4 regions of the Agrobacterium sp. 22-210-1 genome follow, and region 1 is predicted to be linked to each of the others. Evidence: predicted binding sites of a transcription regulator. Region 1 holds the regulator's gene; each other region holds the start of a gene.

Region 1 (4,402 bases):
TTCAAGCACGTATTTTCCGTTCTTGAAGAATTCGGTCGAGGCACAGTCGAGGCCGATATACATGTCTTCGCCCGGACGATAACCGGCCTTTTCGATCGACTTCATGATGAAATCGAGCGCAGCCGGCGCGCTTTCGAGACCCGGTGCAAAACCGCCCTCATCGCCGACATTGGTGTTGTGGCCCTGTGCGGACAGTTCTTTTTTCAGCGTATGGAACACTTCCGAGCCCATGCGCACGGCTTCGCGGATGTTTTCCGCGCCAACCGGCAGAATCATGAATTCCTGAAAGTCGATCGGGTTGTCGGCATGTGCGCCGCCATTGATGATGTTCATCATCGGAACCGGCAGCAGATGCGCGTTCGGGCCACCGACATAACGGTAAAGCGGCAGGCCGGAGGCTTCGGCAGCAGCCTTGGCGACCGCGAGAGACACACCGAGGATGGCGTTGGCGCCGATGCGCGACTTGTTCGGCGTACCGTCAAGCGCGATCATCGTCTGGTCGATCTGGATCTGGTTTTCAGCGTCGAAACCGCCGATAGCGTCGAAGATTTCCGTATTGACGGCTTCAACCGCCTTTTCCACGCCCTTGCCGAGATAACGCTTGCCGCCATCGCGCAGCTCAACCGCCTCATGTGCGCCTGTCGAGGCGCCGGAGGGAACGGCCGCACGGCCCATGGAGCCGTCTTCGAGGTAAACATCGACTTCAACGGTCGGGTTGCCGCGGCTGTCGAGAATTTCGCGCGCGATGATATCGGTAATGGCAGTCATGGTCTCTCCCTTGGGAATGGAACAGATATTTTCCGTCGCCTGTCTTAGACGATGGCGAAGAAATTACAATGACGGCGGGCGGCAGAAACAGAGCGCCCGCCATTAAAATCGATTGGCACGAGTAGCACCCGTTTCTTACGCTTTCGTGATGGCGTCGAAGGCCAGAAGCTTTTCCAGCAGTTTCGGCATGTCCTTCAGATGCACCATGTTGGGGCCGTCGGAAGGCGCATTGTCCGGGTCCTCATGGGTCTCGATGAAGAGGCCGGCGACACCAACCGCCACCGCCGCTCGCGAAAGCGTCTCGACGAATTCGCGCTGGCCGCCGGTGGAGCCGCCCTGCCCGCCCGGCTGCTGCACGGAATGGGTGGCGTCAAAGACAACAGGCGCGCCGAGCGAGGCCATGATCGGCAGCGAGCGCATGTCGGAGACCAGCGTGTTGTAACCGAAGGACGCACCGCGCTCGCATAAAAGCACATTCGGGTTGCCGCTTTCATTCAGCTTGGCCAGCACGTTCCTCATGTCCCAGGGCGCCAGAAACTGGCCCTTCTTGACGTTGATGACGCGGCCGGTTTTCGCGGCGGCGACGAGAAGATCGGTCTGGCGACTGAGGAATGCCGGAATCTGCAGCACATCCACCACCTCGGACACGATGGCGCATTGTTCCTCGGTGTGAATGTCGGTCAGAACAGGAAAACCGTATTCCTTCTTGAGATCGGCGAAAACCTGCATCGCACTGTCAAGGCCTATGCCGCGCTTGCCGGAAAGCGAGGTGCGGTTCGCCTTGTCGAAGGAGGATTTGTAAACGAGGCCAATTCCAAGCTTGTCGCAAAGCTCCTTCAGCACACCCGCAATCATGAAGGCATGTTCACGGCTTTCCATCTGGCAGGGGCCGGCAATCAGCGAAAAACGCTCGGTATTGGAAAAGGAAACCTTGCTGGCGCCATCGCCGGCGGTGACTTTGAGATTGTTCGTAACGCTCATTATTTTTCCTCGAAGGCGAAGGCAACACCCTGACCGGGCGCTGCGGGCACCACCAGCCGGCCGCCCGCTTCTGCGCTGGACACGCCATTAGCAGCAAGTGCCGCCTGTGTCACGGCAAGATCGCGAACGGAAAAGACGATGCCTGCGCCGCGCAATCCGCCACCGCCCTCCTCGGGAACACTAAAGGCCAGTCCGTCAAAGACCGGCTTCCGCGTCAATCTTATCCGGGCATTGCCGGTTGCGAAAACCACATCACCATTCGGAGACACCTTTCCGTCGCAGCCAAACACAGTTTCGATCAGCTGCACGGCATTCGCATCACCACCGGAAAACAGCACGATCTCGTTGAGGCCGGAAACGCCGTTGGCATGGCGTTCCAGCGCCGCGCGGTCGCCTGGCAAGGCCTGCAACCGCTGACAGCTGAACAGAAAGAAATCCGCCGAGGAACCACTGGCTGCAAAAGCCAGCCGAAAAGCCGCCTCGCTCTGCGAACCATCCGGCATTTTGACTGGCCGCGAAAATTCAAAGACATTTCCGGCCGAGAGGCCTGAGGCTACGAATCGGTCATGATCGCCAAGAGCGTCCTGCGTTGCAGCGACCAGTGCGGAAAATCCCTCCCCTCCGGCATGTTTCCGGAAGGCCTGATCCCGCCCGGTAAACACATCTTTCCGGCCAATCGAGGCATTATATTTAGCCGGATCAGCAATCACGAGAGGCTCCAGATACGTGCCGTCGGCGAAAAAAACGCAGGCATTCTGCGTGCCAAACGGGTGAAGAGCCGCTGGCGCTACTGTAAATCCCAGGTTTCCAAGGCGATTTTCTGCGACGTCGATGTGCTCGACAGGCAGTACGAGATGGTCGATGCGGTACGGTTTCGTCATTTCCCTGCTTCCTGCTGTCGCATGCGGCATGGCCATGCCGGAACAGTTAGGAAGGCAGAAAAGCACAATTTCGTGCTTTCAGGCAAATCATCAAAACAACAGATAGCAGCTTCACGAAATTTTAGGGGATTGCGGAACACATATGGAACATATAGTGTTCGTTCTGTATTTGTTTCGCGACTTCAACGACGATTCTCAAGGGTGTTTTCCTCATGCTCACGCGCAAACAGCAGGAATTGCTTCTCTTCATTCATGAACGAATGAAAGAGTCCGGCGTGCCGCCCTCCTTCGATGAAATGAAGGACGCACTCGATCTTGCTTCCAAATCCGGCATCCACCGGCTGATTACCGCCCTCGAAGAGCGCGGCTTTATTCGCCGGCTACCTAACAGGGCGCGGGCGCTGGAAGTCATCAAGCTGCCGGAGGCCTATGCGCCGGGCGCGAGGCCGCAGCGCGGCTTTTCGCCAAGCGTCATCGAAGGCAGCCTCGGAAAGCCGAAGGCGCCAGAACCCGCACCGGCACCCAAGGCGCCCGCCAACGATCTCGGCGGCGCGGTCACCGTTCCGGTCATGGGTCGCATCGCCGCCGGCGTGCCGATTTCCGCCATTCAGAACAATACGCATGATGTTGCCGTGCCGGTCGACATGCTGGGTTCGGGTGAACATTACGCGCTCGAAGTTAAGGGCGATTCGATGATCGAGGCCGGGATTTTCGACGGCGATACCGTCATCATCCGCAACAGCAATACCGCCAATCCGGGCGATATCGTCGTGGCACTGGTGGATGACGAGGAAGCGACGCTGAAGCGTTTCCGCCGCAAGGGCGCTTCCATCGCGCTGGAAGCGGCCAACCCCGCTTATGAAACCCGTATCTTCGGGCCTGATCGGGTAAAAATTCAGGGCAAACTGGTCGGACTTATACGCCGTTACCATTGATCTGATTTAACCGTGATCCTCTCAAGACAGGCGTCGTCATGAGACGGCTCCTGTCGAAGATGACGGCAATTCCGGAATTCGGCTGACCATGCGAGTGTCGGGCAATCTTATGCTTCCCACACACATACAGATTCTGTCTGGTAAAGATCAGTTCCAGTTTCATATGGATATCGTTGTTACGGCCTTGCCCCCGGCCTGTTGTCGCCGCTGCGTCATATGCCGTGGACGTCTGGTTGCGTGAGTTCGTTTACACTGGGGGATGCGGCTGGCCTGGCGCTGCCATCGAATGGTGATACTCGGTGCAAAGCCCCCGTCATTCATCAACGCGACTTATGGGTGCCATGGATTATTTTCGGTATTCCATCATGCCCCGACAGGTATAGAAATGCGCGTCATATCCGGGAGATAAGCCATGTACGATCTATATATCGCCAACAAGAACTACTCCTCATGGTCGCTGCGGCCGTGGGTGTTGATGCGCACGCTCGGTATCGCCTTTGATGAGAAACTTGTTCCGTTTGGCGAAGGCGTCGCCTTTTCCAGCTTCTCGCCGACCGGCAAGGTGCCCTGCCTTGTCGATGATGGCGTGACGATATGGGAAACGCTGTCGATCGCCGAATATCTCGCAGAACGGCACCAGGGCGTCTGGGCGAGCGACAAGCAGGCGCGGGCATGGTCGCGTTCGGCGGCGAGCGAAATGCATGCCGGCTTTTCCTCACTGCGCAATCTTTATCCCATGTCTGTCGGTATTCGGGTCAAGCCGAAGGGTGGCGATGCCGGGCTTGCGGCAGACATAAAGCGCATCGATGCGCTATGGAGCGAAGGTCTGACAAAATT
Region 2 (4,402 bases), on a different contig from region 1:
CTTGCCACCGCCGCATAACGATAGACCTTATGACCACGATTGAGGATGACATCGACCGTATCGGCGATGTCCGCACGGCCTTCCTCCAGAAGCGAGGAACGGGCCTGCGCGGCGACAAGCGGCTCGGCATGGGTGGCGGTCAAAACCATCATCTCGATGCCGAAGCCGGGATCGATGGTGTCGATACGATCAGTCAGAAGCCGGACAAGCTGTTTGACATCGCGCACCGGCCTGGACGTGCCGGCCCGTATGGCCTGCAGGCCGCTATCCACCCGGTGCAACACCAGATCGACCCGGCGCGCGCCGAGGCCGCGCCTTTCCAGCGCGGCGCAAAGGCCTATAACCAGCTTTTGGCTATAACGGGCAATCGTCTCCGCCGCAGCAATCGGCTCGGGAAATGCGCGCCGCACCTCCACCAGTTCAGCCACCCGCACCGGTTCGATGGGTTCGCCGATCTCCCCGAGCGCCTGGGAAAGACGGCGGACGAGTTCGGGGCCGAAACGCAGGGTCAGCGGCGCGCGCGGGGCTTCGGCAAGCTCGCCGATGCTGCGAAAACCGAGCACCTTCAGCCCGGAAACGATACGCTCCTCCAGCCGGAGCGCGGAAAGCGGCAAACCGCTGATCGCCGCACGCTGCCCGCCCGGCGGCACGATGCTGATCGCCTCACGGCTAAAACGCGCCAGCGCATGGGCCGCGCCCCAGCTATCGGCAATGGCGGCGCGGGCGGCAAAACCGGCGGCATGCAGGCGGTTGACCATGCCGCTCAGCATCAGCGTCTCATTGCCGTGCAGATGGTCCGCACCCGCCGTGTCCAGCACCAGCCCGTCCGGCGGGTCGGCGGCGACGATCGGGGCATAGATGCGCAGGAAATGAAATGCCAGCTGCTGCAGGGTGCGGGCATCATCAGCCGCATCCAGATCTTCAACGAGAAGACCCGGCACCAGCGCCTGCGCCTTGCTGACCGGCGTGCCCGGCCGGATGCCCGCCGCCTTTGCCGCCTTGTCGAGCGCCAGCACCAGCCGGCGGCTGCCCTGACGACCAATCATGACCAGCGGCTTTTCAACCGGCGGCGCGTCCTTGCCCGAAAGACGCCGGAAGCGATCCGTCGGCCATGTCGGCAGGTAGAGCGAGACGACCCTTTGCATCACAGGCTTCCACTTCAAATTCAGCACTTTCGCCGCCGCGACATCGCAAAAGCTCAAGCAACCAGCGCGGCCTGCCCACCCCCGGCACCGGCAGGGGTGATGAAGGCCGCACGGAAATGCGCCAGCGGGTCACCGCCGCCGTCGGCTCCCCGAACAGCGCCGCATCGGCTTGACGCCGGAAGCGGCGGATGGCGATGCCGGTAACCCCTGAGGTTTCCGCTGCCAGTTGCAGCCGCCGCGAGGCATTCATCGGCAGTTTCGCCAATTCGCCCATCACCGCGCCGAAACCATTGCAGCGCAAACCCTCCTCAAAACAGTCGAGCACGCCTTTCTCATCGCGGCATTCAACGATGATGAGCCGGTTCTGCGACAGGCCGGCCTGTGTCAGGCCCGGCATGAACAGATCCCGCCGGGTGACACACCACAAAACCTTGCCGGAAAGCCGTGCCGCCACACCGGCTGCAAACAACGCTGCCGCCGCACCATCGGCAGCGCCATTGCCGCCGCCGCTCACCTCATGCAGGCAACCGAGCTTCAGCCCGCCTCCCGGCAAGTGATGGTCGATGGCATCCACGCCGAAAGGCAGGCTCTCGTGCAGGCGATGAGGGCCGTTACCGATCCTTTCCAGCCTTTCACGCAGCTCTTCGACAACGAGCAACTGGTCCGCGCGCTTTTGCATGGCATGACGGTTTTCAATTCCGGATTTTTAATCTTACTGTTCTTGTTTTGTTCCTATTTCAGCAAAGAGTCAAGCAACAGGCTGCCGCTCATCAACAGTTTGCATGGGAAGAGAAGATTCAGCCCTTGCAGCGCTTCGTCCCGCCGTTAAAACGGAATTGTCCGCTCGCTGCCGTTCTTCTTACGAGAACCGATGCGCCACGGACATCAGGGTTTTGGAGGAAACCGCCGATGATCGCCAGCATTCTGATTGCCGTGGTTGCGGCCATCCACATTTACATCGTCATTCTGGAAACGCTGCTGTGGGAAAAACCAGCCGGACGCAAGGCCTTCGGCCTTTCAGCGGAGTTTGCCCGGCAGACAAAAGTGCTCGCCGCCAATCAGGGGCTTTATAACGGCTTTCTGGCGGCCGGGCTGATCTATGGGCTGGCGCAGGGCGATACCGGGCTGAGCTTCAAGGTCTTCTTCCTTATCTGCGTTCTGGTGGCCGGTATTTTCGGCGCCGTTACCGCCAATACCATGAAGATCCTGTTCATTCAGGCACTGCCCGCCCTTTTGGCGCTTGGCGCGCTCTGGATTGGAGTATGAACCGATGACCGCATGGAATGACAGCCGCGCCAAAGACGCCCTCAACCGGATTTTCCTGGCGGCAGTCGCAAGTGCCGATCCGGCAAAGGTGCTGCAACACCACCTTCCCTCCCCACCCGAAGGCCGCTGCGTGGTGGTTGGGGCCGGCAAAGCCTCGGCCGCCATGGCCGCAGCGCTCGAAGCGGCATGGCCGCATGTCGATCTTTCCGGCGTGGTGGTGACGCGTTACGGCCACGCTGTTCCGACCAGTCGCATCGAAATCATCGAGGCCTCGCATCCCGTGCCTGACGACAGGAGCGCGGAAGCAGCAAAACGCATTCTCGCCGCCGTTGTTGGCCTGACCGCCGACGACATGGTCATCGCGCTGATTTCCGGCGGTGGTTCGGCGCTGATGGTCGCCCCCGCCGAAGGCATGACGCTTGCGGACAAGATGGCCGTCAATCGTGCCCTTTTGGCCAGCGGTGCGACGATTTCCGAAATGAACGCCGTGCGCAAGCACCTCTCCCGCATCAAGGGCGGGCGGCTGGCGCTGGCCGCCAAACCGGCCAAGGTCGTATCGCTGCTGATTTCCGATGTACCGGGCGACGACCCCTCCGAGATCGCCTCCGGCCCGACGGTTGCCGATCCAAGCGACATTGAAACCGTGCGGGAAATCGTCTCGCGTTATGAGCTCGATCTTCCCGAAACCGTACGCAAGGTATTGGAAAAGGGCGAGGAGACACCGAAGGCCGGCGATATCGATGAGGATGTCAGGATGATCGCCGCCCCCTCGCTTGCCCTGCAGGCGGCGGCGGAAGAGGCGGTGAAGCTCGGCCTTACGCCGCTCATCCTCGGCGATTCCCTTGAAGGCGAATCCAGGGATGTCGGCGCCGTCATGGCCGGCATCGCCCTTTCCGCCAGCCGCAAGGGCCTGCCGGTCAAAGGCCCGGCCGTGCTGCTTTCCGGCGGCGAAACCACTGTCACGCTGAACAGGGGAGTTGGCGGCAAGGGACCGGCCGGCAAGGGCGGCCGCAATACGGAGTTCCTGCTGAGCCTTGCGCTGACGCTGAAGGGTGCAGACGGCATCTGGGCCATTGCGGGCGACAGCGACGGCATAGACGGCGTGGAGGATGCGGCGGGTGCCGTGGTGACACCGGATACGCTTGCCCGCATGCGGGCTGCCGGTTTCGATCCGCGCCAGTCGCTCGTAAACCACGACAGCTATACCGCTTTCAAAGGGGTCGGTGATCTCGTGGTGACGGGGCCGACGCTGACCAATGTGAATGATATCCGGGCGATTTTGATCGGCTGAAATCGGCAGCGTTCGAGGCCATCAGCTACGTCCATCCTCAGGCAAGACCATTTTGACTATATTCTCGGAGAGGTATAATCTGAGGGCATGTCCTTTGGAGCCTCAGCCATGCGTTCTGGAGTGCTCATAGCCGGGCTGATCATGGCCCTCATGCCCACCTTGGCGGATGCTCACAATTGCAAATGCCGAAATCGCGGCACCATGTTCGAACTCGGCCAGACATCCTGCCTGAAGGTTGATGGCGGCTCTTATCTCGCGCGCTGCGAGATGAAGCTCAACGTCTCGTCCTGGACCAAGGTGCAGGACGGCTGCCCTGTAACACAACGGATGCCGCAGCAGTCGACACGCATCAATTGATTGTCGTCTTATGCCCCTGCCCGAAGTGCAAATAGCGGCGCGTTCTGCCCTTCGACCATGATGGTGATGTCTTCAGCGGCCACGGGCTTCGAAAACAGGTAACCCTGCAACTCATCGCAGCCGCACAGATGCAGGATGGCGGCCTGTTCCTCGGTCTCGATGCCTTCCGCCGTCACCGGAATATCGAGCGATTTGGCCAGCGCCACGGTTGCCTGCAGCATTTCCAGCGACCTGCCGCCGTGTTCCAGCGCCATGACCAGCGAGCGGTCGATCTTCATCCGGTCGAACCCGAAGCGGCGCAGATATCCGACGCTTGCAAATCCAGCGCCGAAATCATCAAGCG
Region 3 (4,402 bases), 1.1 Mb from region 1:
TGTGACGGCCGAAGACGGTTCGGTCAGCATCCTGCGGGTTGGCGACGTCGCCTATTTCCGGGCTGGAACATGGGCCACCTGGCGGGTAGATGACTATGTCCGCAAGGTCGCCTTCATGCGCCGTCCGTTCCCCAGGGCGCTGGCTCTCGCCTATCGCGTCAAGAACAAGCTGTTTTCCGGCAGTTCCTACAAGCTGGCCGCCTGAACTGGTCAAATAGCCGGGTCGGTGGAACCCACCCGGCTCCACCGGCGGAATTGTGAAGGTTCAATAAAACTCACACAAGCCACCGCTTGCAGCAGTTGCCTTTGAATGGTCGCTGCCCTACATCTTCAGGGTTTTCTGAAGCATTTCCGGGGTTCTCCCGGTCCTGCCGGGAATTTTGAAAAGACGGGACAGTGGGCACTGTGGGCCGGTAAGGCGTCCGCATGCTGCAAGAGGAACATGCGCATGGCGAAGATCAAGAACGTCGCGATCCAGATGGATCATGTCTCCGGCATCAACATTGCCGGTGATTCCACCTTCGCCATGAGCCTTGAGGCACAGGCGCGCGGATACCGGCTGTTCCACTATACGCCAGAGCGTCTTTCCATGCGTGACGGCAAGATTTACGCCGCCGTCGAGCAGATGGAACTGCGTGACATAAAGGGTGACCATTTCTCGCTGTCAGAGCCGGAGCGCGTCGATCTTTCGACCATGGATGTCATCCATCTGCGTCAGGATCCGCCATTCGACATGGCATACATCACCTCCACCCATCTGCTGGAGCGCATTCATCCCAAAACACTTGTTGTCAATGACCCGGCCTGGGTGCGCAACTCGCCGGAAAAGATTTTCGTCACTGAATTCGCTGATCTGATGCCGAAGACGCTGATCACCAAGGACGTGGCCGAGATTGCCCGTTTCCGCAATGAAATGGGCGATATCATCCTCAAGCCGCTTTATGGCAATGGCGGTGCGGGTGTCTTCCATTCGGCGCGTGATGACCGCAATTTCTCCTCCCTGCTGGAAATGTTCGGCCAGATGTTCCGCGAGCCCTATATCGCCCAGGAATATCTGCCTGACGTCCGCAAGGGCGACAAGCGTATCCTCCTGGTGGATGGCGAGCCGGTGGGCGCAATCAACCGCGTGCCGGCGGAAAACGATGCCCGTTCCAACATGCATGCCGGTGGCCGGCCAGAGCCGACGGAACTGACGGCGCGCGAGAAGGAAATCTGCCGTCGTATCGGTCCCGCCCTGCGCGAGCGTGGTTTCCTCTTTGTTGGTATTGATGTGATCGGCGATTATCTCACCGAGATCAACGTCACCTCACCGACCGGCATTCGTGAGGTGCAGAAATTCGGCGGCGCCGATGTGGCAAGCCTATTGTGGGACGCCATCGAGAAAAAGCGCGAAGCTCAGGATTTCTGAAGCGATTTGCAGACCGAACCCCGTTTGTTCCGTGGGTACAACTAGACACAACTAAAATACATCGCCCGCGTGAAATTGTTCACCGGATGTTCTTGTTTTATTCTTTGCCTTATGGCACGTTGCTTGCGGGTGGCCGCCATGGGGCATGAAGCTCTGATGTCGCGGCCGGTTTGCGGGGGCAGGCCATGGTGGCGAAGGTCAATACGGTTGCATTTCAGGGCATAGAGGGTGTGCCCGTCGAGGTGCAGGTCATGGTCGCACCCGGAAAGGTCGGCATCCAGATCGTCGGCCTGCCGGACAAGGCAGTGGCGGAAAGCCGGGAGCGGGTGCAGGCGGCGCTACATGCTTCTGGTCTGGCGCTTCCGGCGAAAAAGGTGACCGTCAATCTCGCGCCTGCCGATCTGCCAAAGGAAGGATCGCATTTCGATCTTCCCATTGCTCTGGGGCTCATGGCCGCTTTGGGCGCCATACCGGCAGAGGCGCTTGGCCAATATGTGGTTCTCGGCGAACTCAATCTCGATGGCACCATCGGCATGGTCTCAGGCGCGCTGCCGGCGGCCATTGGTGCCAATGCTCTCGGCAAGGGCCTTATCTGCCCGGCTGAAAGCGGTCCGGAAGCGGCCTGGGCCGGAGCTGGCATCGATATTCTCGCCCCGCGCAGCCTCATAGCGCTTGCCAATCATTTTCGCGGCACGCAGCTGCTTTCGCGCCCCGTGCCCGCCATCCGGACCAGTCCGGTCAATCTGCCGGACCTTGCCGATATCAAGGGGCAGGAAAGCGCCAGACGTGCGCTGGAGGTGGCAGCGGCCGGCGGTCATAATCTGATGATGGTCGGTCCACCCGGCTCCGGCAAATCCATGCTTGCCGCCCGCCTGCCCTCCATCCTGCCACCTCTTGAGGCAGCGGAGCTGCTGGAAGTGTCCATGGTTCATTCCATCGCCGGCCAATTGTCGGGTGGCAAGCTTTCAGACCGCAGGCCGTTCCGCACGCCGCATCATTCCGCCACCATGGCGGCTTTGATTGGTGGAGGGTTGCGCGCCAGGCCGGGTGAGGCCTCACTTGCCCATCACGGCGTTCTTTTTCTGGATGAATTCCCGGAATTTTCGCCCCAGGTGCTGGATGCTTTGCGCCAGCCGCTGGAGACGGGCGAATGCATCATCGCGCGGGCCAATCACCGCGTCAGCTATCCGGCGCAAATCCAGCTCGTCGCGGCGATGAACCCCTGCCGCTGCGGTATGGCAGGGGAGCCGGGCTTTACCTGCGCCAGAGGTCCGCGTTGTGTGGCCGACTATCAGGGCCGCATTTCCGGCCCGCTAATGGATCGCATTGATATCCGTATTGATGTTCCCGCCGTTTCCGCCACGGACCTCATCCGCCCCGTCGCGTCCGAGCCGAGTGCGGTGGTTGCCGCCCGTGTCGCCAGTGCCCGCCTCGCCCAGCAGGAGCGTTATGCGGCGGCGGGGTTTCCTGCCATCCGCACCAATGCCCGCTGCACGACAACCCTGATCGAAAAATATGCCGAGCCGGATGCGTCCGGGCTGCAATTGCTGCGCGATGCTGCCGAACGGTTGAAATTTTCCGCACGCGGTTATCATCGTATTCTGAAGGTCGCGCGAACATTGGCCGATCTGGACGGAAAACAGACGGTCGGCCGCATCCATGTGGCGGAAGCCGTGTCCTATCGTATCGCGGGCGAGAGGCTGCCGACAGCGGCTTGAGCCGTGATGATTGCGCGCTTTGTTGGAAGAGTTTGGAGGCAGGCTCCTAAAAAGCTCCGCCCTTTTGCGATAAGCAGATGCGAAAGCAGGATATGAAGCGAATCGCATGAATTCAGTCGAATGCCGGGCATTCTGAAACGCATATGCCGCCAGCGGTGCCGGCGGCATAATAAACTTCGATTCTTTGGTCCGCGATCGCGCGTACCGGATGGGGTCGTTAGAGCCCAAGCCCTTCAAAAAGCGCCGTCGAGAGGTAACGTTCCGCGAAGGAAGGAACGATGACGACGATGTTCTTGCCGGCATTTTCCTCGCGCGCGCCGACCTTGATTGCCGCCGCCAATGCTGCACCCGAGGAGATGCCGACGGGCACGCCTTCGAGCCGCGCGGCAAGACGTGCGATTTCGAAAGCCTCGTCATTGGTGACGGTGACGATCTCGTCATAAATTCCGGTATCGAGGATGGCAGGTGCAAAACCGGCGCCGATGCCCTGAATCTTGTGCGGGCCGGGGTTGCCGCCGGAAAGCACCGGGCTGTCGGCGGGTTCAACCGCAATGACCTTCACCTCCGGTTTGCGGGATTTCAGAACCTGACCGGTGCCGGTGATCGTGCCGCCCGTGCCGATGCCGGAAACGAGAATGTCGACCGTCCCGTCGGTATCGTTCCAGATTTCTTCTGCCGTCGTCTTGCGGTGAATATCCGGATTGGCGGGGTTTTCGAATTGCTGCGGTATGATGGCGTCGGGCAGCGTCGCAGCCAGTTCCTGCGCCTTGGCGATTGCGCCCTTCATGCCCTTCGGGCCTTCGGTCAACACCAGTTCGGCACCGAGCAGGGCGAGCATTTTGCGGCGTTCGACCGACATGGTTTCCGGCATGGTCAGGATCAGCTTGTAGCCCTTGGCGGCGGCAGCAAAGGCGAGCGCGATGCCGGTATTGCCGGAGGTCGGCTCCACCAGCGTTGTCTTGCCGGGGGTGATCTTGCCCTGCGCTTCCAGCGCTTCGATCATGGCAACACCGATGCGGTCCTTCACGGAGGCAATGGGGTTGAAAAATTCCAGCTTGGCGAGCAGGTTGGCCTTGACGCCCTTTTCTTTCGCCAGCTTGTCCAGCCGCACGATCGGCGTATCGCCGATTGTTTCCGTAATCGAGGAATAGACGCGTCCGCGTCCGGGCTTTCTGGCTTCGGGCATGATGCTCTCCTGTATGAAGGCCACAGAATAGTGACCGCAAGATTTGAGCGGCAGAATAGGAGCAATCGCCCTGTCAGGCTAGCGAACGTT
Region 4 (4,402 bases), 1.0 Mb from region 1:
GCGAATATGGTTATGGACATCCTGTGCAGGGCGAGAGAAATCGATGCGGGTCTCACCCTTATCGATCTTTGAAGCGTAAACAACACCCTCTTCGGCCTGTGTGACGAGGGGCAGGTCGTCTGCTTCCAGTCTGTGCATCGCTTGCCGCATCAGCCGCGCGCCTGCGAGCATGAGACTGTCGTGCAATTCGCCGGCGGTCATATTCTCGCCGATCGCGACCTTTGCGGTCAGCGCGACGGGGCCAGTATCGAGCCCCTTTTCCATTTTCATGACCATCATGCCGGTCTCGGCATCGCCGGCCATAATCGCACGCTGGATGGGGGCCGCACCCCGCCAGCGCGGCAGCAAGGAGGCGTGGCCATTATAACAGCCAAGGCGCGTGCCAGTGAGGATCGCTTCAGGCAACAGCAGCCCGTAAGCCACGACGACCGCCACATCTGCGTTGAAGGCCTGAAACTGCTGGCGATCTTCCTCGGCCTTAAAGTTTACGGGCGTCAGCACGGGCAGGCCCAAAAGTTCGGCCGCCTGATGCACGGGAGACTTCTGCAGATCAAGGCCACGACGACCGCCGGGGCGCGGCGGCTGGGTATAAACGGCAACGACCTCGTGACCCGCTTCCACCAATGCACGCAAGGTGGGAACGGAAAAATCCGGCGTGCCCATGAAGATGATGCGAAGAGCCATCGTCGCCCCCTGCCCTTTCTGCTGGTCGGTCTCTGGCTAAAGAGGACGGATCAGACCTTTGCGCGGGCCGCCTTGGTGAATTTCTTGATGACCATGTCGCGCTTCAGTCGCGAAATATGGTCGATGAACAGAACACCGTTCAGGTGGTCGATCTCGTGTTGCAGGCACGTGGCGAGAAGCCCGTCTGCCTCCACGGTCTGCTGCTTGCCGTCACGGCCGACATATTGCACCGTCAAAGAGGCGGGACGCTCGACTTCGGCGTAATAGTCGGGAATGGAGAGGCAGCCTTCCTCATAGGTCGAAATATCGTCCGACACCTTGAGGATTTCCGGGTTGATGAAGACGACTGGGGTCTTTTCCTCGCCCTCACGCGCAACGTCAATCACCAGCATTCGCCGCGCTACGCCGACCTGGATGGCGGCAAGGCCAATGCCCGGCGCATCATACATGGTTTCCAGCATGTCGTCGGCAAGGCGCAGCACTTCGGCATCCACCTGTTCGATGGGTTTCGATTGCTGGCGCAGCACGGGATCGGGCAAAATGATAAGCGGTTTGATAGTCATGGCTTCCCATAACGTATCTCTTGCGCGGAGGAAATAAAAAACACGAGCGGTCAAACCGCGCCGGGCTTCCGCTCTCCCGGACTCATTTCCGCCGCAGGAATGTTCTTGTTTTGATCTTACGAATCACAAGAAATCTGCTAGATTTAATCATGAGCATAGATTTATCCGTTCTCCTCGATCCAGCATTGCGGGCCGGTTCCGTCAATATCAGCTTCGGCGCGCTGCTCGCGGCTCTGGTTTTCGCTCTCGCGATCACATGGCTGGTCACGACGAACCGCGTGAAAAAAGCGGGAGCCGACGGTGAAATTTCCGACCTCCTGAAAACCCAGTCCGAACTGCACGGCCGGATTGCCGCCATGGCGGAGACGCTTGGCACACGCCAGACCGAGATGAGCCAGACGCTTAACCAGCGCCTCGACGGCATGTCGCAACGACTGGGCGAAACGCTCACGGAACAAACCCGGTCGACGCATGAGAATCTGAGCCGTCTTCAGGAGCGCTTGGCGGTCATCGATGCTGCACAGGGCAATATTCAGGATCTGGCCAAAGATGTGGTCGGGCTACAGGCGATCCTTTCCAACAAACAGACGCGTGGGGCCTTCGGACAGGCGCGCATGGAGGCGCTGATCGCCGATGCACTTCCCGCAGGTGCGTTCCAGCTTCAGCCCACACTTTCGAACGGTTACCGGCCGGACTGTACGATCAAGATGCCGAATAACGCGCCGCCGCTTGTCATCGACGCCAAGTTTCCGCTGGAAGCGTGGAACGCACTGAAAGCAGATGAATCGCCTGACGCCAAACGCGCCGCCACCCAGCAGTTCCGGCGCGATATGGAAGTACATATTCGCGATGTGGCCGAAAAGTACCTCATCCGCGGCGAGACGCAGGATACGGCCTTCATCTTTGTGCCGTCGGAATCGATCTTTGCCGATATTCACCAGCATTTCGAATATCTGGTGCAGCGCGCCCATCGGGCTCGCGTCGTCATCGTATCGCCGTCACTTCTAATGCTGTCGGTGCAGGTCATCCAGTCGGTGCTGAAAGATCAGCGCATGCGCGAGCAGGCGCATCTCATTCAAGGCGAAGTGGCGCTGCTTATGGACGATGTGCGGCGGCTGGACGACCGAACACGCAAGCTGCAAGCCCATTTTGGGCTGGCGCAGAAGGACGTCGACATGATGCTGATTTCCTCCGACAAGGTCTTGGCGCGCGGCCAAAAAATTGAGGGCCTCGATTTTTTGCCGACGGAAAAAGAAGCTGCGCATGGGGAAATCGAGCAAGCCCGTCGCTTTGCGGATAACAGAGCCGGTGCGGCCAAATTGCGGGTAGTTGACGACGAGTGATCGTCTCGGGCAAAGTCGCCGTCTTGCTTGAATTTCATACGGACATGCCGCCCATGATTACTGTTTTCGGCTCCATCAACATGGATCTCATCGCCACCGCAAAACGCCTTCCCAAACCCGGTGAAACCGTGACGGGAGAGAGCTTCTCCACCGCGGCGGGCGGAAAGGGAGCCAATCAGGCGCTTGCCGCAAAGCGGGCGGGCGCCACGGTCAAAATGGCGGGCGCTGCGGGCGACGATACGTTTGCCGCACCGGCGCTGACATTGTTGCGTGATGCCGGCACCGACCTCTCGCTCGTCAAGACCGCGCCGGGCCCGACCGGTACGGCGATGATCCTGATCGGTGAAGGCGGAGAGAACATGATCTCGGTCATTCCCGCTGCCAATGGCGAAGTGTCGGCATCCGACGCCGCCAAGGTCGTGACGGAGATGTCGGCGGGCGATATTCTGATGCTGCAGTTCGAAATACCCGCGCCCGCCATCGAAGCGGCGCTGACGGCCGCGAAGGCGAAACGTATCACCACCGTCATCAATACTGCCCCGTTGACCGCCGACGGGCCACGCCTTGCCGGCCTTGCCGATATCGTCATTGCCAATGAAACCGAGTTCGAGCTGCTGATCGGCAAAAACGGGCTTTCCGGTTCGGAACGGGAAAACGAACTCAAGGTCTTACATGAAAAAACCGGCCAGACATTGATCGTCACGCTCGGAGCGGACGGCGTGATCGCCATTCGCAACAGCAAGCTTTACCGGGCGGCCGGTCTGAAGATCGTGCCGGTCGATACGGTTGGCGCAGGCGATACCTTCTGCGGTTATCTCGCCGCCAGCCTCGATCAGGGCATGGATTTCGAAAAGGCGCTGAAGCGTGCAGCCGTCGCAGGTTCGCTCGCCTGCACTCGCGCCGGCGCCCAGCCCTCCATTCCGCTTGCGGCGGAAGTGGATGCGAATATCTGAGACTTCAGCCGCTCAGCGACGAATAAAAGTGAGATAGGCCGAGCTGCGGCCTTCTCTTTTCGCCTTGTTCTCATAACGCGTACCCGGCCAGTTGGCATACGGCGTGCGCCAGTCGTCAGCGGTCGCCGCCGTCCATTCGAAACCACCGTGACGGGCGCAATGCTGCAGCGTCCAGTTAACGTAGGTATCGATATCCGACGCGAAGCAGAACTTGCCGCCGGGTTTCAGCACCCGGTGGAAACGGGCCAGATTGACGTCGGAGACGAAACGGCGCTTCCAGTGCTTTTTCTTCGGCCAGGGATCGGGATAAAGAAGGTCAATGTGATCGATCGAAGCCTCCGGCAGCCAGTCCAGCAATTGCGTCGCATCATCATCGTAAAGACGGATATTCATCAGCTCGCGTTCACGCACTGTTGCGAGCAGCTTGGCCATTGAATTGACGAAGGGCTCGACGCCGATAAAGCCTGTCTCGGGGTTTTCAACCGCGCGATGGGCAAGGTGCTCGCCGCCGCCGAAACCGATCTCCAGACGGACCGATCTTACATCCGCGGGAAAGAGAGCCACCAGATTTTGCGGTGGTGCGCTCTCCAGATCGATTTTCAGCAAAGGCAGCAGATTTTCGATCGTGTCGATTTGCTGGTTGCGCAAAGGCTTGCCCTTGCGTCTGCCAAAAAACGCTTCCGTTGCGCGCGAACGCCGTTCTTCCGTCATGTCATACTCTCAAGAACAAATAGATTTAACCCGCACAGCGCCAGATGAATGGCACTATGCGGGTTACAAAGATGCAGACGGTATCTCTCAATCGCCGTCGAATGACAAGGCTTATGCGCTCAAGGCTTCCTTGAGCGGCTTCACCAGA

The links. The regulator LexA, encoded in region 1, represses DNA repair genes until DNA is damaged. The targets are predictions, from matches to a motif close to TGTTCNNNNTGTGTTCNG.
Region 2: the regulator LexA is predicted to act here: its motif matches at 1,862-1,879, upstream of ACQZ5F_RS13780 (ImuA family protein).
Region 3: the regulator LexA is predicted to act here: its motif matches at 1,496-1,513, upstream of ACQZ5F_RS11825 (YifB family Mg chelatase-like AAA ATPase).
Region 4: the regulator LexA is predicted to act here: its motif matches at 1,348-1,365, upstream of ACQZ5F_RS11560 (DNA recombination protein RmuC).

What each region holds. Positions count from the first base shown of each region.
Region 1 covers NZ_JBNWCI010000001.1:1,254,849-1,259,250, forward strand. Annotated here, with positions in the region: gene eno (phosphopyruvate hydratase) at 1-768, opposite strand, end outside; gene kdsA (3-deoxy-8-phosphooctulonate synthase) at 904-1,749, opposite strand; gene ACQZ5F_RS06325 (VOC family protein) at 1,749-2,630, opposite strand; gene lexA (transcriptional repressor LexA) at 2,843-3,565, shown strand; gene ACQZ5F_RS06335 (glutathione S-transferase family protein) at 3,978-4,402, shown strand, end outside.
Region 2 covers NZ_JBNWCI010000002.1:163,713-168,114, forward strand. Annotated here, with positions in the region: gene ACQZ5F_RS13775 (Y-family DNA polymerase) at 1-1,145, opposite strand, end outside; gene ACQZ5F_RS13780 (ImuA family protein) at 1,060-1,824, opposite strand; gene ACQZ5F_RS13785 (DUF1304 domain-containing protein) at 2,055-2,411, shown strand; gene ACQZ5F_RS13790 (glycerate kinase type-2 family protein) at 2,416-3,702, shown strand; gene ACQZ5F_RS13795 (hypothetical protein) at 3,811-4,059, shown strand; gene ACQZ5F_RS13800 (putative bifunctional diguanylate cyclase/phosphodiesterase) at 4,068-4,402, opposite strand, start outside.
Region 3 covers NZ_JBNWCI010000001.1:2,358,703-2,363,104, reverse strand. Annotated here, with positions in the region: gene ACQZ5F_RS11835 (cupin domain-containing protein) at 1-205, shown strand, start outside; gene gshB (glutathione synthase) at 449-1,408, shown strand; gene ACQZ5F_RS11825 (YifB family Mg chelatase-like AAA ATPase) at 1,594-3,126, shown strand; gene cysK (cysteine synthase A) at 3,344-4,312, opposite strand.
Region 4 covers NZ_JBNWCI010000001.1:2,302,669-2,307,070, forward strand. Annotated here, with positions in the region: gene fmt (methionyl-tRNA formyltransferase) at 1-684, opposite strand, end outside; gene def (peptide deformylase) at 735-1,247, opposite strand; gene ACQZ5F_RS11560 (DNA recombination protein RmuC) at 1,397-2,590, shown strand; gene ACQZ5F_RS11565 (ribokinase) at 2,644-3,543, shown strand; gene trmB (tRNA (guanosine(46)-N7)-methyltransferase TrmB) at 3,556-4,254, opposite strand; gene metK (methionine adenosyltransferase) at 4,366-4,402, opposite strand, start outside.